One region of the Streptococcus caprae genome, then DNA from elsewhere that is predicted to be linked to it. Evidence: predicted binding sites of a transcription regulator. Region 1 holds the regulator's gene; the other holds the start of a gene.

Region 1 (13,754 bases):
GCCTTTCCGAAGAAGACATCAGCTTTGCCTGCGACTGCTCCCGTGAGCGTTTCGAGGCTGCCTTGGTAACTCTGGGCAAGTCCGAACTCCAGGCCATGGCCGATGAAGACAAGGGGGCTGAAATTACCTGCCAATTCTGTGGCACCACCTACAATTTTACTCAAGACGATTTGGAGGCCCTAATCCATGACCAAGCTTAATTCATCCTTTACGATTGGAAACGTTGAAATCCCCCACCGCACGGTGCTAGCTCCCATGGCTGGCGTGACCAACTCTGCCTTCCGGACTATTGCCAAGGAATTCGGGGCAGGTCTGGTCGTTATGGAGATGATTTCTGAAAAAGGGTTGCTTTATAATAATGAAAAAACCCTCCACATGCTCCATATCGATGAGAACGAACATCCTATGTCCATCCAGCTCTTTGGAGGAGATGCAGAAGGCCTCAAACGTGCCGCTGACTTCATCCAAACCAATACCAAGGCTGACATCGTGGACATCAATATGGGGTGCCCTGTTAACAAGGTTGTTAAAAATGAGGCCGGTGCCAAATGGCTCCGCGACCCCGATAAGATATACCACATCGTTAAGGAAGTTACCTCAGTCCTCGACATTCCATTGACAGTTAAGATGCGGACCGGCTGGGCTGATAATGCCCTAGCTGTGGAGAATGCTCTAGCAGCTGAGTCTGCTGGTGTTTCTGCCTTGGCCATGCATGGTCGGACCCGTGAACAAATGTACACAGGCACCTGTGACCATGAAACCCTAGCACGTGTTTCTAAAGCCATCACTAAGATTCCCTTCATCGGAAATGGTGATGTGCGTACAGTTCAAGATGCCAAGTTCATGATTGAAGAACTGGGAGTTGACGCTGTCATGGTCGGCCGCGCTGCCATGAACAACCCTTACATCTTTACCCAAATCAATCATTTCTTTGAGACAGGTGAAGAGTTGCCTGATCTTCCATTTGATAAAAAATTGGACATCGCCGAGGACCACTTGACCCGCCTGGTCAATCTCAAAGGTGAGGATATTGCGGTCCGTGAATTCCGTGGCCTGGCACCTCATTATCTGAAAGGGACCTCTGGGGCTGCCAAGGTCCGCGGGGCAGTATCCCGTGCTGAAAGCCTCAATGAAGTCAAAGAACTCTTTGCACAGATTCGTCAGAAATAAAAAATAGCCAAGTCTTCCTTTTGAGTGACCCTCAAATGAGAAGATGTGGCTTTTTATTTTCCCAAAGTCACAAGAAAGTTTAGCTAGTCCAAAATACTACGAGCATTATTCCTAGTCAAATGAAGATCTCTGAGACAAGACGATAAGACACAGACAGCACTTGGATATAGCGATGCGAAAACAAGGATGTGTCAAGAGTCATTCAAATAACTATAATTTAAGCATAGAAGCTCAAAAGAGTCGTTTCAGCCTAGGACTGAGATAACTGTTCGATATAATCCAGACCCCAGATTTCAACAGCATCTAGGACACTCTGAAAGGAACGACCGATATCCGTTAGGGAATACTCAACTCGAGGCGGCACTTCGGCATAGACCTTGCGCTGTACAATTTTATCGGCTTCTAACTGTCTTAGGTGACGAGTCAAAATAGTCTGTGTCACACCTGGAATCAGTCGTTGTAACTCATTAAAACGCTTGGTCCCTGTACTCAGTTGGTAAAGAATGACCAAGGCCCACTTGCCTGTTAGGACTTTTTGAGTGGTCGCAAAGGGACATATTCCATACTCACTTACTCTATTTGTCAATTTTTTCTCCTGTCATATCCACAATAGTATCGTATTTGATACTAGCTAACGATAAAAAGCGTACTTGTTTAATCGATTGTATTTGCTACAATTATAGCATAACAAAACATTTTTTGGAGGTTTTATATGTCAACAAATCTAGAGATTTTTAACGCTTATAACGAAAGATTGATTAAGGGAGATTTCCCAGCAGTTTTTGCGACAATGGCCGATGATATCATTTGGCACCAATCTGGCCAGCACACCACAGCTGATACCTATCACGGTAAAGAAGCGCTCGGAGCCCACCTTGCCAGCTTTGCTGAGAAAACAAACGGTACCTTTAAAGTCCTGACTAATTGGGTCTCAGATAACGATGACCTGGTTGCCGCTAACGTGACCTTCTTAGGCACGCGAACAGATGGAAAAGAACTGAACATGAACGGTGTTGATCTTTTCCGTATAGAAGACGGAAAAATCAAGGAAGTCTGGCTCTTTTCTTCTGACCAAGCCGAAGAAGATGCCTTTTGGGGATAAGGTCCCCTTCTGATTAAAAAACTCTTGTGCATCAAAAAATTTAAGAAGCAAGACAAAATCCCTCAAAACTAGACAAGGCAGGTTGACGTAGACATAACTAAAGTTAGGCAAGAAAACCTAGCGACGTATAGTTTTGATTTTGGAAGAGTATAAGCTAACTTATATCTGCGCCAACCTATCTCTCTTTTGAGGTTTTAAGTGGGTATCAAAATCCTCAATGACACTCAAAAAGCCATCTACTCCTTTTCTAGGGAGTCAGATGGCTTTTTCTTGTTTATAGACATTTGAAGAACCTTGATACATCGTTATTTTCGACTTGCCGTACCCAAGTACTGTCTGCGTCTCAATGCCTTGTCTCAAAGCTCTTCATTCGACTATATCTAGACCAAGTCAAACTTGAGTTTGTCTTTTTGGAGGCCAATTTTGAGGGTGTGGCCTGAGCTGAGTTCGCCAGAGAGAACCAGTTCTGCCAGTTTGTCTTCGACTTCAGTCTGCAGGGTGCGGCGGAGTGGGCGAGCCCCCATCTCCACGTCGTAGCCAGCCTGGGCCAGATGCTTGAGGGCTGCCGGTTGGAACTTGAGGGTAATCCCACGTTCTGCCAGATTCGCCACCAGCGGTTGGACCATGATTTTCACCACGTCACGCATATCTTCCTGACTTAAACTATGAAAGACAACCTTCTCATCGATACGGTTGAGGAATTCTGGCTTGTAGGCCTTCTTCAACTCTTCCATGATGCGTTTTTCCATATTGGCATGGTCGAAACGAATGTCGCGTGAGCCAAAACCAACGGTCTTATCGTCACGCAGAGCTGTCGCCCCAAGGTTAGAAGTCATAATAATAATCGTGTTGGAGAAATCAACCTTTCTGCCTCTGCTATCGGTCAAAACCCCATCGTCCAAGACCTGCAAGAGGACGTTGAAGATATCTGGATGGGCCTTTTCAACCTCGTCAAAGAGCAAGACTGAGTAAGGCTTGTTGCGGACCTTCTCGGTCAGCTCGCCACCTTCATCGTAGCCGACATAGCCTGGAGGGGCACCGTTGAGACGGCTGGCCGCAAATTTCTCCATGTACTCTGACATGTCAAAACGGATCAGGGCACTCTCATCGTCAAAGAGAACCTGGGCCAGAGCCTTAGCCAACTCTGTCTTACCGACACCTGTTGGTCCCAGGAACATAAAGGACCCGATCGGTCGCTTGCCTGTCCGAATGCCAGACTGATTGCGACGGATAGCCCGACTGATGCTGGACACAGCAGCATCCTGTCCAATCACGCGCTTGTGGAGTTCCTTCTCCAAGTTCAAATATTTCTTGTTGTCGGCCTGGGTCATCTTGCTAACAGGAATACCAGACAGTTTGCTGAGGGTTTTCAGAATATGGTTTGGCGTCACAGCCATTTCAGCCAGAACTGGAGCTTCCTCTTCCCTTTGCAACAGATTTCCCAAGGACTTAAAGTCCCCTGCTAAAATCGCATGGTCAGCCGGTGTCAGAAATTCCTCATCCTCCCGTTCAACCATATTTTGCACCGTAGCTGCCGCCTCGTCCAAAAGATCAATGGCAGAGTCTGGTAACTGCTTGCTGGTCAGGTAACGCTTGGCATACTTGACGGCTGTTTCAACCGTCTCATCTGAGATAGTCACATGGTGGTAGGTCTCATAACTCTCTTTAAGTCCCATCAAAATCGCAGTCGCATCGCCTACGCTCGGCTCTTCTACCAAGACCTTGGCAAAACGGCGGGACAGGGCTGCATCTTTTTCAATATGCTTTTGATACTCATCCTGAGTCGTCGCTCCGACCATATGAAGAGTCCCTCGGGACAAGGCAGGCTTGAGGATGTTGGCCGCATCAAGCGTGCTGTCAATCCCAGCTCCTGAACCCATGATGGTATGAACCTCATCAACAAAGAGAATGATTTGTCCATCCTCTTCGATATCGTTGATGATTTTGTTCATCCGCTCCTCAAAGTCCCCGCGGAAGCGAGTTCCAGCGACAACACTCATCATGTCCAACTCAAGCACCCGCATCTTGGAAATCTCGTAAGGCACGGCTCCCTTGGCAATTCGCAGAGCTAAGCCATTAGCAAGTGCCGTCTTACCGACACCCGCATCACCAACCAGAACAGGGTTGTTCTTAGTCTTGCGGCTCAGGATTTGGAGCATGCGGTCAATCTCCGCCTCACGCCCGATAACCGGTTCGATGCGTCCAGCCTTAGCCAACGCTGTTAGGTCTCGTGTGAAATCTGATAGCTCACCTTCTGTCGTCGGTGGCTTCATCATGTCGGTGAAATTGTTATTCTTGAGTTTCTTAGGCCGTCTGAGTTCATGGATGGCCTTGACCTGCTCCTTGGTATAGCCCGCATTGCGCTCTAAAGACTTGCGGAGATCAGCCAGACGAACAGATTCACCATCATCTTTGATTTTAAAACCAGAAATCTCTAGGACTCGGGTCGCCATCAGGTCGAGATTCATGAGCATGGCATAGAGGACATGCTCAGTCCCTACTTCAGTGGCCCCAACGACTTGAGCTACCGATCCTGCCAGACGCAAGGTGTTATCCAAAGCCAAGGACCGCGTCAAGAATTGAATATCCTTGATCCCTGGATGTGGAACCTTGCCCAAAACCATGATGATCGTTGCCTCAAAATCTTGGCTCGTTACCTCTGCACCATACTCAGCTAAGGACAGACCACCAATAGAATCTTCAATCTCAGCCATCGCCAACAATAGATGCCAACTCTCTAAATATCGACTTTCAAACCGATTGGCATGATATTGTGCTAGGCTAAATACTTCCTGTAACTTTATCGAAAACTTACTCATTCTACCTTCCCTTTACGGTCTAACCGTTGCAATATCTTACGGAGCATCCTAGCTCGAATCCGTGGAGCATCCTGGCCTAGCACTTCATCCATAGCCATGGACAATACAAGATTGCCCTCACGCTCGCTGACCAAACCCTCATCAAATAAAACTTGAACCACATCCGTAAAAACAGGCTCACTGATGTGCTCCCCAATATTGTTAATCAAATTACGAATCAACTGGTGGTTATCCGAAAAACGCACCTTGACAATGCGGATATAACCACCACCACCACGCTTACTCTCAACCACATAACCCCGACTCTCAGTAAACCGTGTCTTAATCACGTAGTTAATCTGACTAGGCACGACTTGAAACTCATCCGCCAAAATACTGCGCCGAATCTCAGCCATTCCCGACTGCTCCAGCAACTGCTTAATATGCTCTTCAATGCTATCTGAAGTGTTTTTTGATACCATGGGCTCTCCTTTCACTTCCATATTTGACTTTTACTGACTATTATATCGCAAATCAAGGCATTTTGAAAGGGAAAGATACAGCTTTAACTTATTCCTTGTTTTCTCTAGGGCAATAGCAGAGCAGTAACCCGACCTGGTTCTCCATCAGTCGCCTTTTTCTTGTCTTTGTCCCTGACATAAGATAAAATAGAAGAGTTAACAATTGAAAGGCTATAACGATGAACTATTTAATTACACTTCTTATTTCTATGGTGCCCCTGGTAGAATTGCGCGGTGCTGTTCCCTATGCCATCGCAACCGGTATTCCCATGTGGCAGGCTCTCCTGATTGGCGTAATCGGGAATATGTTGCCCATGCCCTTTATCTTTTTCTTTGCCCGTCGGGTTCTCGAGTGGGGACAGGATAAACCTGGAATCGGTGGTTTCTTCACCTGGTGTCTGAAAAAAGGACACAGCGGTGGTGAAAAACTCAAGGCTGCTGCGGGAGACCGTGGACTCTTCTGGGCCCTCCTCCTTTTCGTTGGTATCCCCTTGCCAGGAACAGGAGCTTGGACTGGAACCCTGGCAGCATCCATCCTCGACTGGGACTTCAAACGCTCAGTTACTGCCGTCATGCTAGGTGTTGTCCTAGCAGGTATCATCATGGGAACCTTGACTGTCTTTGGACTCAATGTCTTCACCCATTAAGAAAATAGAAGCTGGGCAAAAAGCTCAGAAATCATAAATGGCTTAGAACAATGTCATCAAAAACGTTGATTCTACCATTTTTTTCATCTTAAATTATTACTGTAGAATAAAAGAGGTTTACCCAACCTCTTTTATTCTACAGTAATCGAACCGGTATCCGTTGTGATTTCCAGCTGATTTTTATCAGACTTAATCAAGCCTGTACTAATATCGCTATCACCTAAATCCACTGAAGTGAGGACCGTCAGGTTTTTATCTGCCAAGATCAGGTCAACATCTCCCATAGACGTAGCAATCGTATTGTGGCCAAGGAAGGTCACCCCTTCGCCATCAAGAGACCCCATATCAAGAGTCATGTCACTTTCGCTAACTGTCGTTTTAATCAAATCAACCGAACCGACCGAGCTCGTAAGGCTCAGACTGTTCAACTGACTACCCTCAGCTTCAAAATCACCAGTATCGACATCAACTAAGCCCTTGTCCACTGTAACATTGATCAACTCTACAGACCCAACTGCAGCAGATAGGCCCAGCTCTGCTATTTTCATATCTGAAATCTCAAGAGACCCTGTCGTCAGATTAGCTGCCAGCTTTTTCAAATCAGTCCCTTTTGCCACTTCAATCACAATAGTATCAGCATCTGCCATCCGTTTATTGGTTATATGTCCCCACACATTTGTTACACTCGGAAAATAAAAGCGAACTTCTTTTGAATCCGATGGCATAGCTGTTGTTAGGGTAAGCACGCCATTTTTGACCGTAGCTGTCACCGGACGCTTATCACTGGTAAAGTAAGATACAGACGATTCGGTTGTACTTGACGGTCTCAACACAATGGTATAGCCCGGCGTATAAGCAGAGTCGGTGGACTCAATAGCAATCTGGTCAAAAGCTTCGACAGTTTGTTCAACCTTGGTCAAGCCCGCAGTCTGTAATTGATTCGTCTGAGCGATGCCACCTTTGACATAACCAATCCCCATCATAATAGCACCCAACAAGCTAGCAAGAACCGCAAAACTTAATACAGTACGTTTCAATCTTTTCATCTTATGAACTCCTTAATATGCAAAAAAACAATCTTTTTCTAAAATAAACTCCTATAACCACAACCAGTAGACTAAGGACAATACTCTGTACCAGAACTGCTGTATCCGTTTCAGCAAACCCAAACAGCATCAATAGCATTCTTGTAAAATGAACACCACCATGAACCGCAACCGCTGCCCAGGTTGTTTGGCAAAGTTCCTTCATCATATAAGCCAAACAGGCAAAACTAAAAGCATAAAACATAGTCAATAGCCCATAAGCCCAGCCTTCTCGAAGATGAATAGCATGAATGAGGGTAAATAAACCGACTGAAATAGCCATCGTCTGCGCACCATTATACTTATCTTTTAGCATAGGAACGAGATAACCACGAAAAATTAACTCTTCAGGAAATCCTTGACTGATGAAAGCTGGCTGTAAGAAAGCTACTACTGTCACTAAAATTCCCCCAACCGTTACCGTTCCTCTCAGTACAAATACTTCATCATGGAAAATAAACCTTGACAAAACCGTTCCAATCACTACTGCACTAGCAGTGAGTAGCAAAGCGATTAAAAATCCTTTCCCTGATTTTTTTGAAACCGATAAACCCATTCGTTTCCACGGTTTTTTATCAACTTTGCAGGTCATGAACCAAGCTAGAGCTAAGCAACAGCCATTGAGTGCTAGGTCATACAACAAAGGATGAATAGTCCCAAAACCCATTGCCAGAATCTCAATCCCCACAAAAATTAAGGTCATCAAAACCGCTTTAAGGAAAGGTGATTGCAATATTTTACCCTGCTTCTTCATCTTTTTATCTCCTTTTCAAGACCCATTTTGAGAGTGAGATGATGGTTTGACCAGCCATTTTAGCGATTTCCCAGCTGGCGATTAGTAAGAGAATTCCCACTCCGAGGAACAAAAGACCTGTCCCTGTCCCAAGGAATGCTGTCCATAGACCCGACGTCACATAGCTCAGTCCATCTACAATCATAAAGACGGACGATCCAAATAAGGCAAATCCTATCACCGCTACCGTAAAAATCATAGCCCCAGCTAAGATCACAATCGTAAACACAAGGGCTAAAAGAGTAACTAATAAGGGAATGGCCATCGGTGCCGCCAAGAGCCCAATCAAGGCAATCTTAACCAAGTTGTGCTGTTTCTTGGGGCTTACATAAGCTAGTTCATCCCCCTCATCCAAAAGGCGGACAATTAAATCACTGGCAGCCTCACGCGGACTACCTAGCTCTGCCATGATTTCCTGCTCGTGCTCAGGTCCTGCCTCCTCAAAATACTCGGTAAAGTACTCTATCGCTTCCTCGTAATCCGCCTTAGGCAAGCGGTGCAAGTAGCGATCTAGTTCTGCTAAATACTCAGTCTTTGTCATGTCTCAAACTCCCTTTTACAATCCTTTCAATCGTGCCTGTATAGGCCTCCCATTCTCCTTTTTGGAACTGCAATTGCCGACGTCCCTCATCCGTGATAGCGTAATATTTTCGCCTCCGCCCTTGGACCTCCTGACTATATGTCGTCACACACCCCTCCTTTTCAATCTTTTTTAAAATTGGATAGAGCGTTGATTCTTTGATATTGGCAATGAGCTTCACCGTCTGGCTAATTTCGTAACCGTAGGAATCTTCCTTGTCCACGATTGCCAAAATCAGAAACTCAATCACCGTTGCTGAAGTTGGAAAATACATATCTCCCTCCTTGTGTAATATTTTTATATATAATTATTTTATATGTAAATTATATACCTATCGAAATTACCTGTCAAGAGATTATGTGTAAAAATTTTATATATATTTTAAAAATTTTTTGAGCACGCAAAAACCCAATTCCTTAACTAGAATTGGGCTTCTTTAAATCTTAGTTGTTAAGGGCTGCAGCCATTGTAGCGGCAACTTCTGCTTCAAAGTCGTTTGAAGCTTTTTCGATACCTTCGCCAACTTCAAAGCGAGCAAATTCAACTGCTTTAGCGTTTACGCTGTCAAGGTAAGCTTCAACTGTCTTGCTGTCGTCCATGATGTAAACTTGTGCAAGAAGTGTGTAAGCTTGGTCAACTTTAGTGTTGTCAAGCATGAAGCGATCCATTTTACCTGGAAGGATTTTGTCCCAGATTTTTTCTGGTTTGCCTTCAGCAGCCAATTCAGCCTTGATAGCTTCTTCAGCAGCAGCGATAACTTCGTCAGAAAGTTGTGCTTTTGAACCGTATTGCAAGAATGGCAGAGCTGGTTTACCAACCATAGCACGGCTTTCGTTATCTTGTTCAATCACATGGTTCAATTGTGCCAACTCATCCTTAACGAATTGCTCGTCAAGTTCAGTGTAAGACAAAACAGTTGGTTTCATCGCAGCGATGTGCATAGATACTTGCTTAGCAAGGGTATCGTCGCCACCTTCGATAACAGAGATAACACCGATACGGCCACCGTTATGTTGGTAAGCACCAAAGTGTTGCTCATCAGTTTTCTCAACCAAAGCAAAGCGACGGAATGAGATTTTCTCACCGATTGTTGCAGTCGCGTTCACGTAAGCTTCTTCAAGTGTTTCACCTGAAGCCAAAGTCACTTTGAGGGCTTCTTCGTTGTTAGCAGGTTTTTGCTCAGCAATTGCTTTAGCTGTTTCGTTAACCAATTCAACGAATTGAGCGTTTTTCGCAACGAAGTCAGTTTCAGCGTTGACTTCAACAACTGCCGCAACGTTACCGTTTACGTAAACACCTGTCAAACCTTCAGCGGCAACACGGTCAGCTTTTTTAGCTGCTTTTGCCATCCCTTTTTCGCGAAGCAATTCAATCGCTTTTTCGATATCACCATCAGTTTCTACGAGGGCTTTTTTAGCGTCCATAACGCCGGCACCTGATTTTTCGCGCAATTCTTTAACGAGTTTAGCTGTAATTTCTGCCATTTTTTTCTCCTTTGTATAAAAAGGGGCTGGGCTGGGCCCGCCCCTAGTGGTCATTGTTTGATGTACCGTCCAGCTAGTGAACAGTACCTGGATCGTATCCGATTTGCTTGATTAAGCGTTTGAACCTTCTACAACTTCAACGAGTTCTTCGATTGATTCTGTAGATGCTGGCTCTTCAGTCATTTCTGCAGCTGCAGCTTCAACTGAATCTTCACCTTGGCGGCCTTCAATAACAGCGTCAGCCAATTTACCAGTGATCAATTTAACGGCACGGATAGCGTCGTCATTAGCTGGGATGATAACATCGATATCATCTGGATCAGCGTTTGTATCAACCATAGCAACAACTGGGATACCAAGTTTTTTAGCTTCTTTAACAGCGATTTGTTCTTTGTGTGGGTCAACCACGTACATTACGTCTGGAATGCGTGGCATATCTTCGATACCACCCAAGAATTTCTCAAGACGAGCACGTTGTTTGTTAAGCAAAGCAACTTCTTTCTTAGGAAGAACTTCGAAAGTTCCGTTTTCTTCCATTGCTTTGATTTCTTTCAAACGAGCGATACGTTTTTGGATTGTGTCCCAGTTAGTGAGGGTACCACCCAACCAACGGTGGTTGATGTAGTATTGACCAGCACGAGTAGCTTCTTCAGCAATTGCGTCAGCGGCTTGTTTTTTAGTACCAACAAACAAGATAACAGCATCGTTAGCTGCAGCGTCACGAACGAAGTCGTAAGCTTGGTCAGCCAATTTTACAGTTTGTTGCAAGTCGATAACGTGGATACCGTTACGCTCAGTGAAGATGTACTTAGCCATCTTAGGGTTCCAGCGACGAGTTTGGTGACCAAAGTGTACACCAGCCTCAAGTAATTGTTTCATTGAAATAACTGCCATGAGTATTTCTCCTTTATGTTTTTTCCTCTCTCAGACTTCAACTCGCCCGCCAACCCAAGGGCAACAGACAGACAATTCATCCAAGATGAGTATTTGTTGTTGACACAACTCTATTATTTTAGCAGAAAAGCTTGGTTTTCGCAAGGGTTTTAGCTAGAATTCTTGCAAAACCACTAGGGCTCACAAGAGCCTCCACTCCTACTCAAAATAGGTCTGGGAAACAATCTGATAGACTCCGCTGGTTGCATCCATCTTTTCCAGTTCACCCTTGGCATTGATCCGATAGAAGGAAGATGAAGAAGAAACCCCAGACGCTGCTCCCACACACTTCATGTTCTCACTATTGTGATTTTCCAGAACCTGAATGGCCACAAGGCCATCAGAAGATTGGTCTGCGGGTGTCACGCGATAGGCAAAGTCCTCCCTTGTATAAGGCGCTCCATATTCAGAAGCCTTGTGGGCGGCAGCCCATCGACCAGCTTGATCACTGGTCAAAGCAGTCTGTGAAGAGGACGGGGTAGCCTGCGTCGTCGCACTGGTCTGCCCAGTTCCGCCGCCGACTAAACCGACATAGAAATTCCTTAAATCCACATTTTGGGTTTCCCGAAAGTAAAGCTGGTTTTCCGAGTTACCTTGGTTTTGTTCCGTAATCCAGACCTTGCCGACCCCATCTTGATAGGTGAAAAAGTAAAGATGAGATGAGGGATAGACCGTCGTTTCAATATCAGAAAACACAGCGACTAAAGCAGTCTCCCCAGGTTGATGATTACCATCAGCACTCCAGACCAATTTTGGGGTTAGGCCACTGAAATCTGGAACCATACTAAGGCTATGTCCCATCAAGCCATTTGGTACAGAAACCCCATAAAAATTCCCTGGACTAGTCGGTGTGTACTCCACATAGCCCTGACCTAGGGCAGGTCCCCAGGTATTGATGATGTAGTCATGCAACTGTCTCCCCTTATCTGCTGACCAGACCCCAGGTTGACTAGCTGTGGTGGTTGTAGTCGTTTGACTTGACATCGTGGTTACGGTTGTGGTCTTTTCTTGCTTGACTTCCTTTTCCCTCTTACCAGAGCAGGCGACCAAACTCAAAACACTTACGGCTACTAACCCAAATGATAATCCCTTATTCATAAAATCTCCTATTCTATTATAATATAGCTAACGGGGTAATCTGCCTGATTTCTGGGATTTCTAGGTTCATTTTTGAAAAATAGGAGACCGGTTAAACAGGATTTCCAAGCCTCCAAATTCAAGCCTTAAAAATCAACCAGCTCTGCTATGGACCAAAAAAATCAAAAAAAGTGTCAAGTAACTTTACTTTACAAAAAAGTTCTGCTATACTAGTAAAGTTGACGAAAGTCATAAACTACCCACGGAGGATATAAAGAAATGGCAGTACCTGCACGTCGCACATCAAAAGCGAAGAAAAACAAACGTCGTACACACTACAAATTGACAGCTCCATCTGTAAAATTTGACGAAACTACTGGTGACTACTCACGTTCACACCGTGTATCTTTGAAAGGATACTACAAAGGACGTAAAATCGCCAAAGCTGCAGCAGCAGAATAATAGAAGGGAGTTACCATGCGCGTAAATATTACACTTGAACACAAAGAATCTGGTGAACGCTTGTACCTTACTTCTAAAAACAAACGTAACACTCCAGACCGTCTTCAATTGAAGAAATACTCACCAAAATTGCGTAAACATGTTGTCTTTACTGAGGTTAAGTAAGGGGTTCACTACACGTCATTAGACGTCAAAACATTGATTTTAAGCGATTTTTGAAATTTTGAAGTTCATTACATTGCAATATAAATCAATAAGAACTCTACCTTTTACTCTACCTTTTTTAGATGAATATATCATTTGGATATTGAAGTTAAGCCCTGTTATCATTTCGATGGCAGGGCTTTTTAATATTTGGTACACTAACTTCTTATCTATATTTTGGTGGAGCTGAAGTTGACATCTACAATGTTTAATGTTAAAATACATTCAAAAATATATTTGAATGAGGTGTTTTATGATTCAAAATGTTGTTACTTCAATAATCCTGTATTCTGGGACAGCCGTAGACTTACTTATTATCCTAATGTTATTTTTTGCCAAAAGAAAAAGCAGAAAAGACATCATTAACATCTATTTAGGACAATTTCTAGGCTCTGTTAGTCTAATATTGCTAAGTTTGCTTTTTGCATTCGTCTTAGATTATATTCCTAGTAAAGAGATTTTAGGTTTGCTCGGTTTGATTCCAATTTTCCTAGGCCTCAAAGTTTTGCTTTTTGGAGATTCTGATGGCGAAGCTATTGCCAAAGAAGGTTTGCGCAAAGATAATAAAAACCTGATTTTTCTAGTCGCTATGATTACTTTTGCAAGTTGTGGTGCTGACAATATTGGTGTCTTTGTCCCATATTTTACTACCTTAAATTTAGCGAATTTGATAGTGGCTTTACTTACCTTTTTAGTCATGATTTATCTCTTGGTTTTTTCTGCCCAAAAATTGGCACAAGTCCCTTCTGTTGGAGAAATTTTGGAAAAATATAGCAGATGGTTTATTGCCGTTGTTTATTTAGGATTGGGGATATATATCCTGATTGAAAACAACAGTTTTGACATGCTATGGACTATGTTAGGCTAGGAGAAAATATTATGAAAAAAGATAGTATCT
Region 2 (15,818 bases), on a different contig from region 1:
GATCAGAAAATCGAGCAGATAGGTTCAAATCGTGGAGAACCATGATAATTGTCTTGCCATTCTCCTGGTTGAGTCTTTGCAAGAGTTCTAAGACTTCCAGCTGATGGTTCATATCCAGGTAGGTTGTTGGCTCATCTAGGAAAATGGTATCCGTATCCTGGGCCAAGGCCATGGCAATCCAAACTCGCTGGCGTTGACCTCCCGAGAGGGCATCAACTTCCATGGTGGCAAATTCTGTGGTCTTTGTGACCTCCATGGCCCAGTGGATTTTCTCCCGGTCTTGGGTTGTTAAATTCCCCAGATAGCGCTGGTGGGGAAAGCGACCGTAAGACACTAAGTCATAAACTGTGACTCCCTCCGTCGCTTCCAAAACTTGCGGTAGCAGAGCGATTTTTTTAGCCACTTCTTTGGTCGGTAAATGGGCAATAGAGTCCCCATCCAGAAAAATGGCCCCATCTTGAATAGCTTGAATGCGGGTCAGGGCCTTGAGTAAGGTTGACTTACCGCAACCATTAGCGCCGATAATGGTGGTCACTTGACCAGGAGGAAGGCCTAGAGACAAGTCATCGATAATAACCTTTTTATCATAGGCAACCTGAATCCCCTCAGCACGAATGTTGGACATATTTAACCTCCTTTCATTAAAAAATTGATTAAAAATCATCATCAGTATAGCACAAATATAACAAGAAAAAAAGATTTTTTATCTCAATAAAGCCTTTTAAATCAGTGTTTAGAACGATTACAAAGAATATTTAGAATGATTAAAAATAAGGGATGATAGTTTATAATTATTCTAAAAAAGAAGGTGGATTTAGAGGAGAATATTTTTGAACAAACTTGAGAATTTACTATATGACGACTTCAATCACCAGCAGGAAATTCCAATTTGGAACTCGAGATGCTATACTAGAGATATGCGTTTGGATAAATTATTGGAAATAGCAGAGCTTGGATCAAAGAATCAGGTCAAAAAATTGCTCAAAAGCCGTCAGGTGACAGTGGATGGTCAGATAGTTACAAGAAGTAATGCCATTGTGGATGCTGGTCTACAGGACATTCGTGTTGCTAGAAAGCAAGTCACTGTTGAAGGGAGTGCCTATTTTCTGCTTAACAAACCTCAAGGAGTGGTATCAGCTGTCCGAGATGACCAGTTTGATACGGTCATAGATTGTCTGGCTCTAGAGGATCAGGTTCCTGGGCTATACCCTGTCGGTCGTTTGGACCGAGACACGGAAGGTCTGATGCTGTTAACCAACAATGGTCCCCTGGGCTTTCGCATGCTCCATCCCCAATACCATGTGACCAAGACCTATTACGTGGAAGTCAATGGCTTGCTAGGTGAGGATGCGGCGATTTTTTTCAAAGATGGTGTTGTTTTTGAAGGGGGACGGGTTTGTAAGCCAGCCGATTTACAGATTGTGGAGGCACAAGCAGGCTTGAGCAAGGCCTATGTGACGATTTCAGAAGGGAGCTTCCACCAGGTCAAGAAAATGTGCCTGGCCTACGGTGTCAAGGTAACCTATCTCAAGCGGATTTCCTTTGGTTCCTTTGTTTTGGAAGATGACCTTCTGCCTGGACACTACCGTGAGTTGACCTTGACCGAACAAGAAAAACTAAAAGATTATTTTGGTTAATTGGTGTCCAAAAATAAAACTAATTCTCTTATGCAGACATCAACCTACCTTGTCTATTGAGCGTTTGAATGAGTCTAAAAGAGACTGGGAGGAACTCAATACTTAGCTTTTCTTTTGAAAGTTCGGTAATCAAAAATGCATAGAATGGACGTCTTGCTAACGCCTTTCTATGCATTTTTTCTATATCTAGTTTTCTTTAATGTTTAGAGATACTTCTTGGCGACTTCCAGGTCACCTGGGTAAGTCGCATCTTTTTTGCCCTTGACAATCTGGTAGGCGTCAGCTCCCTTACCGGCAATGATAACGGCATCCTGTGGCCCTGTCGTTTGGACCAGGGCTGTGCGGATGGCTTCTACTCGGTCCACGATGGTGGCGTAGGGACGGTTCATGTAGCTGGCGATTTCGGCGCAGATTTCTGCAGGGTCCTCGTGGTTGGGGTCATCTGCCGTCAAAATCACTTGGACAGCAGGATACTGGTTGAGGAGGAGGCCGAAGTCCTTCCGACGGCTTTCACCCTTGTTACCAGGTGCTCCGATAAGGAGACTTACCTGACCTGTCTGGTGTTCCAGGACAACGCCCAAGAGTTTTTCAAGGCTATCTCCGTTGTGGGCGTAATCGACAAAGACTTTGGCGCCGTTTGCTTGGGTCAGGACTTCCATGCGGCCTGGAACGGTTGTCTGGGCAATCCCTGTCTGGATATCTTCCAGACTAGCATCTAAACGCAAACATGCCAGTCCAGCTGCGATAGCATTTTCCTGGTTGAAACGGCCGATGAGCTGGATGTCGTAATCCCCAGCGAGTTTGCCAGCCACCGTGAAACGAAAGGCTTGCGAATCGAGAATCGTATTGTCAGAGCCAGTGCCATAAAAGTCATGGTCTTGGTCTGCAACTTGCTCTAGCACGACTTGGGCCTGGTCCATGCCAAAGTTGACAATAACTGCTCTGCTATGTTCCATCAAGAGACGCTTGTGGTAGAAGTAGTCCTCAAAGGTCGGGTGCTCGATAGAGCCGATGTGGTCAGGGCTGATGTTGAGAAAGACGCCGACATCAAAGGTCAAGCCATACACCCGCTTGACTAGATAGGCCTGGCTAGACACCTCCATGATGAGGTGGGTCATACCGTTAGAGACAGCCTCCGCCATCATGGCATAGAGGTCTAGGCTCTCAGGAGTGGTCAGGGCAGACTTGAAGAAGGTCTTGCCGTCTAGGGTCGTGTTCATGGTGGAGAGCATGGCGGGCTTGTGGCTTTGCTGGAGGATGTTGTAGGCAAAGTAGGCAGCTGTCGTTTTGCCCTTGGTCCCTGTAAAGGCTAGGAGCTTGAGCTTGTCCTGGGGATTGCCATAAAAGGCCATGGCTACCAGACTCATAGCCTGCTTGATGTCTGTGACGATGATGGCAGGGATGCCAACTTCATAGTCAGTTTCTGCCACGTAATAGGTCAAGCCTTGAGCCACAGCCTGTTCCAAATACTCTTTTTTAAAGCTGGCGCCTTTGACAAAAAAGAGGGTCTCGCTGTCTGCAGTCTGGCTGTCGTAGCTGATGTTTGTAAAGGTTGGGTTTTCCGGGCACTTGTAGAAAAATTGGCCATTAGAGACAATCTCACGGAAGTTATGGTCTTGCCGGAGAATGTTTAGGGTTTGTTCGAGTGTAATCATAGTTCTATTGTAGACTTATTGGTCAGCTTTGACAAGCCTCGTCCGCCTACTTTTGGCAAAATAACGGCTGAGCTGTTGGTCCAGAGCGTCCTTATCTTTCTTATTGAGGTTGAGTTGGAAGTAGTCCAAAGGGTTTGGGGTGATGTAGGCATGGCGGAGCAGTTGATCAGGCTCAAAGTAGAACTTGAGATGGTCCTTTTTGACCTGGTTGGCTGGTAGGCAAATCTTGCAGTCTGACAAGACCACGTCTGTTGCGAGAGAATATTTCTTTAAGAGTGCTTGCAGGTCTTGTATCTTATCCCTGTGTCCCTTGACCAATTGGTCCCTGTGTTTCTTGTACATGCCATTGTCCAAATAGAGGGAGAGGGCCTTTTGCATGATAAAATTGCTGTCGTAGTCCATCAGGTTTTTGTAGTCTAAAAAGGTTTGTCTTAGGACAGTGGGAAGGACTGCAGCAGCCATTCTCAAGGCTGGGAAAATGGTTGTCGTAAAGGACTTGAGGTAGATAACATGGTCACTCTGATCAAAATAGTGGAGGGGGCTGGCGTGGCTACTGTCAAAGTCAGCCATGTAGTCATCCTCGATGATGTAAACATCGTATCGCTCAGCCAGTTCCAGAAGCTTGGTCTTTTCTGCCTTGGAGAGGGAAGTTCCCAGAGGGTTATGAAGACGGGGAATGGTATAGAAAAACTTGATGGTCTGGCTGGCAAAGAGTTGCTCAAGCTCAGCCATATCCAGTCCTTGGGGTGTGCGAGTAACTGTCTCGTAGGGGAGATTTTGAGATTTGACCAGAGCGTTCATCCGATGGTAGGTGGGCTGTTCCAATAAAATAGTCTGGTGGTGATTGGGAAAGGTCATCTGGCTCAAAATATAGAGGGCCTGCTGGGTTCCAGAGGTTACAACGATATCTGCTGGCTTGCAATAGACGTGGTAGTCTGCTAGGAGATTTTGCAGGGAGAGGCTGAGTTGGGGTAGCCCCTGGTTGGTACTACTGGTATTAAACAGGTAGGCCTCCCGTCCAACCAGACTTTCGTTGAGGCATTTTTGAAAGTCGTCGTAGGGAGAGAGCTTATCAGGTTCCAAATCACGGGTGAAATCCCAGTCGTCATTGATGGCCTTGTCCTGACCAAGGACATAGTAACCACTCTTGTTCCTGACGTAGATGAGATTGTGGTGTCTGAGTTCGAGCAGGGCTCGCTGGACAGTGTCCTTATTACAGGCATAGGTCTCCGCGAGCTTGCGGATAGAGGGGAGTTTATCTCCCTTTGTCAGCTTTCCTGTTTGGATATCGTTTTCCAAATCCAAGAAAATCTGCTCGTGTTTGCTGAGATATCTAGTCATATTTTTGTCCCCGTACAGTTGATGCCTCTATTGTATCGTAAATTTCTAGAGAAGAAAAGTAGAGAATTTTTCTGACAATTCTGCTATTTTTACCCTAAAAAATGGTAAAATAAGGACAACGCTTTGAAATAGGAGAGCATGATGACCAAACAAACTTTAAAAATTGACACGATTTTAGCCCGTGCAGGAATCAATTCTGATCAGGCAACTGGGGCCCTGGCTTCGCCCATTCATTTTTCAACTACCTACCAGCACCCAGAATTCGGCCAGTCGACTGGTTTTGACTATACACGGACCAAGAACCCGACCCGCGCTACCTTAGAGAAAACCTTGGCTGCCATTGAGGAAGCCGACTATGCCATTGCAACCTCATCAGGCATGTCTGCCATCGTATTGGCCTTTGAGATTTTCCCAGTTGGGTCTAAGGTGGTTGCTGTTCGTGACCTCTACGGCGGTTCCTTCCGTTGGTTTAACGACCAAGAAAAACAAGGACGTTTCCAATTTACTTATGTGAACACGCAAGAAGAGCTCTTGGCAGCCATTTCTGACGAGACTGATATTGTCTACGTTGAAACTCCAACCAATCCCCTTATGTTTGAGTATGACATTGCCAAGGTTGCAGAAAAAACCCATGCTCAGGGAGCTAAATTGATTGTCGACAACACCTTCTACAGTCCAATTTACCAAAAGCCAATCACACAGGGGGCTGACCTCGTTGTTCACTCAGCGACCAAGTATTTGGCAGGGCACAATGATGTCTTGGCAGGAGTTGTGGTAACCAGTGACAAGGAAACTTACGACAAGCTTTACTATAACCTCAACACGACGGGGCCAACCTTGTCTCCATTTGATTCCTACATGGTCATGCGTGGGCTTAAAACCCTCAAACTCCGCATGGAAAAATCAACCGAAAATGCTCAGGCCTTGGTTAGCTTCTTTCAAGAACATCCAGCGATTAAGGAAGTGCTCTACCCTGGCAAAGGTGGCATGATTTCCATCAAGGTGGAGGATGTGGCTAAGATTCCAACCATCATTAACAGCCTAGAGTTGATTACCTTTGCAGAGAGCCTGGGTGGGGTAGAGAGTTTAATTACCTATCCAACAACCCAGACTCATGCAGATATCCCTGCGGAAGTCCGCCACTCCTACGGTTTGACGGATGACCTGCTCCGCCTTTCCATCGGTATCGAAGATGTGGAAGACCTCAAGGCTGACCTTAAGCAAGCTTTAGAAAGAAGTTAAACTATGACTCGTTATGATTTTACAACCTTGCCGGACCGCCTCTCAACCAATGCTATCAAGTGGTTGAAAACCAAGGAAGATAAGGACCTTCTGCCATTGTGGATCGCGGATATGGATTTTCCTGTCTTTCCTGAGATGTCAGAGGCCCTCCAAGGCTTTGCCAACCGTACAGTTTTTGGTTACGATGAGCCGTCAGAAAGCCTCTTTCAAGCCATTGTGGATTGGGAAATGGCAGAGCACCACTACGCGATTTCTCCTGAGGACCTTGTCCTTATTGAGGGGGTTGTCCCAGCCATCTCTGTGGCCATCCAGGCCTATACTAAGGAAGGGGATGCGGTACTTATTAACACGCCTGTCTATCCTCCCTTTGCCCGCAGTGTAAAGCTCAACAAGCGCAAGCTGATAACCAATTCGCTTCTGGTTCAAAATGATCATTTTGAGATTGATTTTGCCCAACTGGAAAAAGACATCGTTGACAATGAGGTCAAACTCTACATCCTCTGCAGTCCCCATAATCCAGGTGGGCGCGTGTGGACCCGTGATGAGCTAGAAAAAATTGGTCGTCTCTGTCAGAAACATGGAGTTCTCATGGTCTCTGATGAAATCCACCAAGATTTGACCTTGTTTGGTCATGAGCACCATTCCTTTAATACGGTTGCTCCTGAATTCAAGGACTTTGCTATCATTTTGTCCAGCGCTACAAAGACTTTTAACATCGCTGGTACTAAGAATAGCTTTGCTATTATCCAAAATCCTGAATTGCGAAAAACCTTCAAGGACCAACAGTTAGTCAACAATCAGCATGAAGTGTCAAGTCTGGGACTTTTGGCAACGGAAGTAGCCCTCAGAAAAGGAAAACCTTGGCTGGAGCAACTCAAGCCAGTTCTGGAAGGCAATATCACCTATTTAGCGGAAACCTTTGACGCAAACTTGCCTAAACTGAAGTTCCTCAAGCCTGAAGGTACTTATTTGGTCTGGTTGGATTTCTCTGACTTTGGCTTAGAACATGAAGAGATCAGCCGTCTCCTTCTTGAAGAGGCCAAGGTCCAGCTCAATGATGGTCTTACTTTTGGACGGGAAGGCAAGTGCCATTTCCGTTTCAATACGGCAGCTCCTGCAGACATCGTCCAAGAGGCTGTTGACCGTATTGTTAAAACTTTTGCTGACCGGTAAGGCAACAAATTCTATCTGAAAAGTCCTCTTTGGAGGATTTTTTGGTATAATAGAGAAAACTAAACTAGAAAGTGGTTCACTTATGGGTAAACTTCAAGTTATTTCACATCCGCTGATTCAGCACAAATTGTCTATCTTGCGTCGCACGTCGACTTCTACAAAAGATTTTCGGGAGTTGGTTAATGAAATTGCCATGTTGATGGGTTACGAGGTTTCACGCGACCTTCCCCTGGAAGATGTTGAAATTGAAACACCGATTACTAAAACAGTACAGAAACAGTTGGCCGGTAAAAAATTGGCCATTGTTCCAATCCTGCGTGCGGGTATTGGGATGGTTGACGGCCTGCTTAGCCTGGTTCCAGCTGCCAAGGTTGGTCATATCGGTATGTATCGTGATGAGGAAACCCTCCAACCAGTTGAATACTTGGTCAAACTGCCAGAAGATATTGACCAACGCCAAATTTTCTTGGTGGATCCAATGTTGGCGACAGGTGGCTCTGCTATTTTGGCCATCGATTCTCTGAAAAAACGTGGCGCCTACAATATTAAATTTGTCTGCTTGGTTGCAGCGCCAGAAGGCGTACAAAAACTCCAAGAAGCACATCCAGACATTGACATCTATACAGCAGCCTTGGATGAAAAACTAAACGAACATGGCTACATCGTTCCAGGACTTGGTGACGCTGGTGACCGCCTGTTTGGGACTAAATAAGTCCAGTGGACTTATTTAGGTCGGAGCCTTGAAACTGGAGAGCGACGAGAGTCCAGTGGACTTATTTAGGTCGGAGCCTAGAAATAGGAAAGCGCCGAAAGTCCTTGGACCTTCGTGAAATTTATTTAAAATTTGCAAGATACAGGCGTTTCGTATGAAAATAAGGGAGGCAACTTCTTTAAAATTCGTGGCCTGTCATTCCCAAAGACTTTTCAGGACTTATCTTGAAAAGTTTTTATTTGACCATTTTTGACCAAAAGTCTATAATAGTCTCATACTTGGTGGCCAATCAGCCACACACTATTGTATAGAGGAGAAATTCTATGATTCCTGTAGTTATTGAACAAACGAGCCGTGGTGAACGTTCTTACGATATTTATTCCCGTCTTTTGAAAGACCGTATTATCATGTTGACAGGTCCTGTTGAGGATAACATGGCTAACTCAATCATCGCTCAGCTATTATTCCTAGACGCTCAAGACCCTACCAAAGACATCTATCTTTATGTCAATACTCCTGGTGGCTCTGTATCAGCAGGTTTGGCGATTGTTGATACCATGAACTTTATTAAATCAGACGTTCAAACCATTGTCATGGGGATGGCAGCATCCATGGGAACTGTTATTGCCTCATCTGGTGCCAAAGGGAAACGTTTCATGCTACCAAACGCTGAGTACATGATTCACCAACCAATGGGTGGTACAGGTGGCGGTACTCAACAGACTGACATGGCCATTGCTGCTGAGCACTTGCTCAAAACACGTAATATCTTGGAGAAAATTTTGGCGGAAAACTCGGGTCAAACTGTTGAAAAAATTCACCATGATGCAGAACGTGACCGCTGGCTCAGTGCTGAAGAGACTCTTGAGTACGGTTTTATTGATGAAATCATGGCTAATAATGATTTGAAATAAAGACTTGAGAAACATGGCGATTGTCATGTTTTTTTGATATGATGGAGGTATGTTAAAAATTGATGCCTCTCTCTTTGAATTGGATGAAGCCATTGACCAGATTGTCCTTGCCTTAAAAGCTGAGCCAGAAGTTCAGGCTTATCTGGGAGCAAAGGCAGAGCTGGAAGCAGATGATGTCCTCGTTCAGGAAATCCTAGATTTTGGTCAAGCCAAGGAAGCCTATCAAGCCATAGAAGAATTTGCCAGCTTTCGTCCTGAAGTTCGTCAGCAAAGGCGAGAACTGCTCTCAAGAAAACGTGAATTAGACCTAAATGATAAGGTTGTTTGTTTCAGACAAGCAGAAGTGGACTTGCAAAGGCGCTTGGCGGAACTGACTGAGCAGCTGGTTTCCAGTGTCTCAGAGACCATATTCGTTGATACAGGACTTCCACTAACAGCCAGACGCCCGAATCATCATAAGGGTGGAACAAGTATCCGAGAGGCAAATGAAATTAAAAATGAGGAAAGATATGTTTGAAAAAGAAAATCGTGTAGGCCTATTTGTTTACCTATACTATAACCGTGATGCGCGGAAAATCGCTAAGTTTGGAGATTTGATTTACCAATCCAAACGGATGCGGTACTTATTACTTTATTTACCAGCAGGGGAAGTCCAAGAAACGGTTGCCCAGTTGAACAAGCTTAAGTATGTTAAAAAAGTGCGTGTCTCTGAACTGGATACCATCGACCAAAATTTTGTTGGAAATCTCCTGCAGTTGGAAAAATCAGAAAATTTTGAAGAAAATGAGGCTTAGGGGTTGACAATTTTCAGACAATTCCGTATATTAGGTAGCATAGTCAAAAAATTAAGAAATTTTTAAGGAGTTATCTCATGAAAAAACGCAATCTCGTTTTAGCATTTGCTACCTTGGCTTCATCAGTGATGCTAGCAGCATGTTCAGACGTTTCTACAACTAATTCTTCAGCTACTGGTACTGAAATCGGTGACGAACTGGTTATCGGTCTTAACCTTGAATTGTCTGGTGAGGTTTCTTCATACGGTCAAACTGAGGAAAAAGGAGCTAAACTAGCTGCAAAAGAAATTAACGCTGCTGGTGGTGTTGATGGTAAAGATATCAAAGTCATCTCAAAAGACACTAAGTCTGAGACTGCAGAAGCTGCAAGTAACGCAACTGCCCTTATCTCAGAAGGAGCTAACGTTATCGTAGGTCCTGCAACATCTGGTGCCTCAGGTGCAGCGATTTCATCAGCTACTTCTGGAGCTGTTCCGATGATCACACCTTCAGGAACTCAAACAGACTTGGTTAAAGATTCATCAGGTAATGTTCAAGAGTACTTCTTCCGTACTACCTTTACGGATGGATACCAAGGACAAGTTATGGCGACTTACGCAACTGAAAACTTGTCTGCGAAGAAAGTTGTCCTTTACTATGACAACTCATCTGACTACGGAAAAGGTATTGCGGATGCCTTCAAAGAAGCTTACAAAGGTGAAATCGTAGCAGAAGTAACCTTTGCTTCAGGTGATAAAGACTTCCAAGCTGCCTTGACAAAAATCAAAGACAAAGACTTTGACGCTATCATCATGCCTGGTTACTACAACGAAACTGGTACCATCACAAAACAAGCGCGTGAAATGGGCATTGACAAACCAATCCTTGGTTCAGATGGTTTCGACTCACCACAATTTGCTGAATTGGCAACTAAGTCTGCTGCAAGCAAGGTTTACTACCTTTCAGCTTTTGTAACTTCAGCATCTGAAAAAGCTCAAAAATTCTATGATGCTTATAAGGCTGAGTACAACGAAGAGCCTTCAATGTTCTCTGCTCTTGCTTACGACTCAGTTTACATGGCAGCTGAGGCAGCAAAAGGCGCAAAAACTTCTGTAGATATCAAAGACAACCTTGCAGCTACTAAAGACCTTGAGGGAGTTACTGGTAAGACATCTGTTGATGAAGAACACAACGTTGTAAAATCAGTTTATGTTGTAGGGTTGACAGAGGGTGAACAATCTTCTGTTGATGAAGTTACTGCAAAATAATCATATATGATAAAAAGAGGGTTCGCCCTCTTTTTACATAGCTGATTGAAATTGTCAGTTTATTCTGGATTTTCTGCCATTAGGCTTGAAAAAGTTGCAGAATTTTCATATAATGGAGATTGCTTTATTTTTAAAAACACTCACTTAAAATCTAAAAAGGCTAAAAGTATTGAAATGCTCGTTTCAGGCAGTAGCCTTGTGATGATAAAGTGTGTAAAACCTATTGATTATATTAGAAAGTTTGGTGAACACATGCTCCAACAACTTGTCAATGGTTTGATTCTCGGTTCTGTTTATGCCCTGCTTGCGCTCGGTTATACCATGGTATACGGGATTATCAAACTCATTAACTTTGCTCATGGGGATATTTACATGATTGGGGCCTTTTTAGGTTACTATCTGATCAATACCATGACCTTTATTGAAAATACGACCCTACGATTTTTCATTGCCCTCCCAGTGACCATGGTCTTGACGGCCTGTCTGGGGATGGTCATTGAGTACCTAGCCTATCGACCTTTACGGCAGTCGACTCGGATTGCAGCCTTGATTACGGCGATTGGGGTTTCCTTCTTCTTGGAATATACCATGGTTTATTTCTTCTCAGCGGATGTTCGTGCCTTTCCTCAGGCCATTCAAACGGTTAACTTTAACCTTGGTCCGATTACCATCAGTAATATCCAGCTCCTAATCTTGGGAATCTCTATTTTCTTAATGGTTGCTCTGCAATTTATCGTCCAAAAAACCAAGATGGGGAAAGCCATGCGGGCGGTTTCTGTTGATAGCGACGCAGCTCAATTGATGGGGATTAACGTAGATTCGACTATCAGCTTTACCTTTGCTCTGGGTTCTGCCTTGGCGGGTGCTGCTGGTGTTCTTATTGGACTCTACTATAACTCCATTCAGCCTCTGATGGGGATGACACCTGGTATTAAGGCCTTTGTCGCTGCCGTTCTTGGTGGTATTGGTATTATTCCTGGTGCTGCCCTGGGTGGATTTGTTATCGGTATTTTGGAAACATTTGCGACTGTAATTGGACTGTCTGATTTCCGTGATGCCATTGTTTACTTTGTCTTGATTATTATCCTCTTGGTTCGTCCAGCGGGTATTCTCGGCAAAAATGTGAAAGAGAAGGTGTAAGGATGAAACAAAATTTAAAAGCAAATCTTGTTTGGTTGGCCTTCTTAGCAGCAGGATTTATCCTCATTCAGGCCATGGTATCAACGGGACTTCTCAATGCCTACTATATCCAAATTGTTCAACAGATTGGGATTAACATTATTATGGCGGTTGGGCTTAACCTCATCGTAGGTTTCTCAGGTCAGTTTTCTCTGGGCCACGCTGGTTTCATGGCTATTGGAGCCTACGCTGTTGGGATTTTGGGAACTCGCAGTCCTAACTACGGTACATTTTTCTTAGCCCTGATTATCGGGATGGTTTTGGCTGGTTTGGTGGCCTTTATGGTCGGTATGCCAACCCTTCGTTTGAAGGGAGACTACCTTGCTATTGCGACGCTTGGTGTATCTGAAATTATCCGTATCTTGATTGTCAATGGTGGTGATGTGACCAACGGTCCTCGTGGGATTATGTCTATACCACTCTTCACCAGCTGGCAATTGGTTTATGTCTTTGTTGTGATTACGACAATCTTTACCTTGAACTTCTTGCGTAGTCCAATTGGACGGGCAACGATTTCGGTTCGTGAAGATGAAATTGCGGCGGAGTCTGTTGGGGTAAACCCAACTAAAATGAAGGTAATTGCCTTTGTCTTCGGTGCTGTTACAGCAGCAATTGCAGGTGGCCTCCAAGCTGGCTACGTTGGGACTATTGTTCCAAAAGACTTTGCCTTCATGACAACTGTAAATATTCTGATTATTATCGTTTTGGGTGGTTTGGGTTCTATGACAGGAACTTTCGTAGCTGCGATTTTGCTAGGTATCCTCAATGTCTACCTGAAAAACTTCTCAGATATTTCCATGATTATTTACTCATTAGCCTTGATTTTGCTGATGATTTTCCGCCCAGGCGGACTTTTGGGAACCAAGGAATTGGAATTCTCAAAATTCTTTAAAAAGAAGGAGGGCACTAACTAATGGCACTTCTTGATGTTAAAAATTTGACTAAAAACTTCGGTGGTTTGACTGCGGTTGGTGATGTGACCATGGAACTTCATAAGGGAGAACTGGTTGGCTTGATCGGACCTAACGGAGCTGGGAAAACAACCCTCTTCAACCTTCTGACTGGGGTTTATGAACCAAGTGAAGGCACTGTCACACTTGATGATACCTTGTTAAATGGCAAAGCACCGTCTAAGATTGCGGCTTTGGGCCTATCACGGACCTTCCAAAATATCCGTCTCTTTAAAGATATGACGGTCTTGGAAAATGTCCTAATTGGTCTAGGGAACCATCACAAGTCTCATGTCCTCGCTTCATTTTTCCGCCTACCAGCCTACTATAAGAATGAAGTTGAGTTGAAAGAGAAAGCTCTTGAACTCCTAAAGATCTTTGATTTGGATGGTAGTGCAGACACCTTGGCCAAAAACTTACCCTATGGACAACAACGTCGCTTGGAAATTGTACGGGCTCTGGCAACTGAACCAAAAATCCTTTTCTTGGATGAGCCGGCCGCAGGAATGAACCCTCAAGAAACGGCTGAATTGACCCAATTGATTCGTCAAATTAAAGACCAGTTTGATATTACTATCATGTTGATTGAACACGATATGAGCCTGGTTATGGAAGTAACAGAGCGGATTTACGTGTTGGAGTACGGTCGCCTAATCGCGCATGGTACACCAGAAGAAATACGGACTAATAAACGTGTAATTGAAGCCTATCTGGGAGGTGAAGCCTAATGTCAATGTTGAAAATTGAAGACTTATCCGTTCATTATGGCGTCATTGAAGCGGTCAAGAATGTCTCCTTTGAAGTAAATGAAGGAGAGGTTGTGACCCTCATCGGAGCTAACGGAGCTGGAAAAACTTCTATTCTTAGAACCATTTCTGGACTGGTCCGCCCTTCATCTGGTAAGATTACCTATCTTGGGAATGAAATCCAAAAAGTCCCTGCCCGTAAAATCGTGGCCGACGGTTTGGCCCAAGTACCAGAAGGACGCCATGTTTTTTCTGGCTTGACCGTTATGGAAAACCTTGAAATGGGTGCCTTCCTAAAAAATAACCGTGAAGAAAACCAAGCCAATCTCAAAAAGATTTTCGCACGTTTTCCACGCTTGGAAGAACGTAAAAATCAGGATGCAGCAACGCTTTCTGGTGGTGAGCAACAGATGCTTGCCATGGGACGTGCCTTGATGAGTCAACCAAAACTCCTACTTCTCGATGAGCCATCTATGGGACTGGCTCCAATCTTCATCCAAGAAATCTTTGATATTATTCAAGATATCCAAAAACAAGGGACAACCGTTCTCTTGATTGAACAAAACGCCAACAAGGCCCTTGCCATTGCAGATCGCGGTTACGTCCTTGAAACAGGAAAAATCGTCCTCTCAGGTACAGGCCAAGAACTCCTCGCCTCAGAAGAAGTCAAAAAAGCATACCTGGGTGGCTAAAAAGGTCCGTTGGACCTTTTAGGTTGGAAATAGGAACCGCCGGCAGGCGGTTTTCTGCTACTACAATCTACGGGTAGGCTGTTTCAAGTTGGAAATGAGAAGCACCGTGAGGTGCTTTTCTGCTTTATTGAGATCCAATGGACGATTTCAATCGGGGAACAGGAACCGCCGGCAGGCGGTTTTTTGCTTAGAAGCGAGAAGAGATTTTTAATTGTCAAAAAAGATAGAAATAATCAGATGAATTAAAGGATAATGGTTAAAATAATCAGATGAATTCTTTCTAAAAATCGGAAAAAAATAAGGAAAATAAAATTATTTTTAAAAAATGGTTGACAAAACATCAGATGAATAGTAAGATAAGGGAGTAAAAAGAAAAACGCTTACAAATAGCGAGATTAAGGAGGAGGCTCTTATGAGTCAAAAAACAGTAGATCGCAGCGAAAATGTTGCTTATAACCGTGCGAAACTCTGGCAAATTGTCATGTTTGCAATGAATAATACATCGACAAACATTTATCTATTTGCTTTTATGTTCGTAACCTATCTCTCAACAGGGGTGCTTGGACTAGCAGCTATCTTTGTTAGTCAGTTGATGGGTTATATTCGTATTTTCGATGGCTTTATTGATCCAGCTATTGGTGTCTTGATTGATAAGACTAACACTAAATTTGGGAAATATCGTCCTATTTTAGTACTAGGTAATATCATAACAGCTCTTTCAATGATTTTTATGCTCAATTTGAATCTTGTTGCTGAAGGGCTCCGTTTACCTCTATTTGTAATTGTTTTGATTATCCACAAAATTGGTTATTCTCTACAACAAACCATTACTAAGGCAGGTCAGACAGCCTTAACCAATGATCCTAAACAACGTCCAATCTTTAATATGGTTGATGCTGTAATGACGACAACTCTCATGACAGGTGGTCAGGTTGTTGTTGCTCAGTTTTTAATTCCAAAATTTGGAAACTTTACTCCAGAATTCTTTAATGTACTTATTTATGGAACAATTATTATCTCAGCAGTGCTTGCTGTGGTAGCTATCATTGGAATTTGGGAAAAAGATAACGAAAGATTCTTTGGCTTGGGCGAGGAAAAAACTCAAAAGACTTCAATGAAAGATTACTGGCAAGTCATTAAAGGGAACAAGCCTTTACAGGTCTTATCACTATCAGCAGCCTTGATCAAATTTTTAGCTCAACTCTTTGGAGATTCTGTAGTAACTGTAATGCTCTTTGGTATTGTATTTGGAAACTATGCTCTATCTGGTCAATTTTCTTTGATGATGATTATTCCTGGAGTTTTGGTTAATATCCTTTATTCAGCCATTGCACGTAAAAAAGGTTTGCGCTTCTCTTATGTTTTAGCTTTACAGATGGGCTTGATTGGTCTACTTGGTTTTGGATTCCTCTTATGGACTGCTAAACCTGGAAGTCTTGATCTTACAAGTTTTAATCTCTTTACCATTTGCTTTACACTTGCCTATATCTTGGCACGTTATTCCTCATCAGCTCCTTCAAGTTTAGTTTTAACAAT

Evidence for each region. Region 1 encodes CtsR, which represses protease genes until heat stress. Its sites were predicted from a motif close to TTGGTCAAAAAAGGTCAAANA; they were not measured.
Region 2: the regulator CtsR is predicted to act here: its motif matches at 7,997-8,017, upstream of ACFORF_RS00550 (ATP-dependent Clp protease proteolytic subunit).

The regions. Positions count from the first base shown of each region.
Region 1 is NZ_JBHRZV010000050.1:129,956-143,709, forward strand. It holds gene hslO (Hsp33 family molecular chaperone HslO) at 1-200, shown strand, start outside; gene dusB (tRNA dihydrouridine synthase DusB) at 187-1,170, shown strand; gene ACFORF_RS08550 (winged helix-turn-helix transcriptional regulator) at 1,421-1,756, opposite strand; gene ACFORF_RS08555 (nuclear transport factor 2 family protein) at 1,883-2,272, shown strand; gene ACFORF_RS08560 (ATP-dependent Clp protease ATP-binding subunit) at 2,653-5,091, opposite strand; gene ACFORF_RS08565 (CtsR family transcriptional regulator) at 5,088-5,552, opposite strand; gene ACFORF_RS08570 (COG2426 family protein) at 5,771-6,238, shown strand; gene ACFORF_RS08575 (DUF4097 family beta strand repeat-containing protein) at 6,370-7,284, opposite strand; gene ACFORF_RS08580 (CPBP family intramembrane glutamic endopeptidase) at 7,286-8,077, opposite strand; gene ACFORF_RS08585 (DUF1700 domain-containing protein) at 8,082-8,657, opposite strand; gene ACFORF_RS08590 (PadR family transcriptional regulator) at 8,644-8,970, opposite strand; gene tsf (translation elongation factor Ts) at 9,140-10,180, opposite strand; gene rpsB (30S ribosomal protein S2) at 10,292-11,074, opposite strand; gene ACFORF_RS08605 (DUF4767 domain-containing protein) at 11,273-12,211, opposite strand; gene rpmF (50S ribosomal protein L32) at 12,470-12,652, shown strand; gene rpmG (50S ribosomal protein L33) at 12,668-12,817, shown strand; gene ACFORF_RS08620 (FanG protein) at 12,857-13,081, opposite strand; gene ACFORF_RS08625 (CadD family cadmium resistance transporter) at 13,110-13,724, shown strand; gene cadX (Cd(II)/Zn(II)-sensing metalloregulatory transcriptional regulator CadX) at 13,736-13,754, shown strand, end outside.
Region 2 is NZ_JBHRZV010000002.1:78,664-94,481, reverse strand. It holds gene ACFORF_RS00585 (ABC transporter ATP-binding protein) at 1-625, opposite strand, end outside; gene ACFORF_RS00580 (16S rRNA pseudouridine(516) synthase) at 918-1,637, shown strand; gene ACFORF_RS00575 (UDP-N-acetylmuramoyl-L-alanyl-D-glutamate--L-lysine ligase) at 1,841-3,292, opposite strand; gene ACFORF_RS00570 (aminotransferase-like domain-containing protein) at 3,308-4,633, opposite strand; gene ACFORF_RS00565 (cystathionine gamma-synthase) at 4,775-5,875, shown strand; gene ACFORF_RS00560 (MalY/PatB family protein) at 5,879-7,048, shown strand; gene upp (uracil phosphoribosyltransferase) at 7,131-7,760, shown strand; gene ACFORF_RS00550 (ATP-dependent Clp protease proteolytic subunit) at 8,084-8,674, shown strand; gene ACFORF_RS00545 (YlbF family regulator) at 8,724-9,191, shown strand; gene ACFORF_RS00540 (DUF2129 domain-containing protein) at 9,184-9,468, shown strand; gene ACFORF_RS00535 (ABC transporter substrate-binding protein) at 9,546-10,715, shown strand; gene ACFORF_RS00530 (branched-chain amino acid ABC transporter permease) at 10,968-11,855, shown strand; gene ACFORF_RS00525 (branched-chain amino acid ABC transporter permease) at 11,858-12,808, shown strand; gene ACFORF_RS00520 (ABC transporter ATP-binding protein) at 12,808-13,572, shown strand; gene ACFORF_RS00515 (ABC transporter ATP-binding protein) at 13,572-14,282, shown strand; gene ACFORF_RS00510 (MFS transporter) at 14,695-15,818, shown strand, end outside.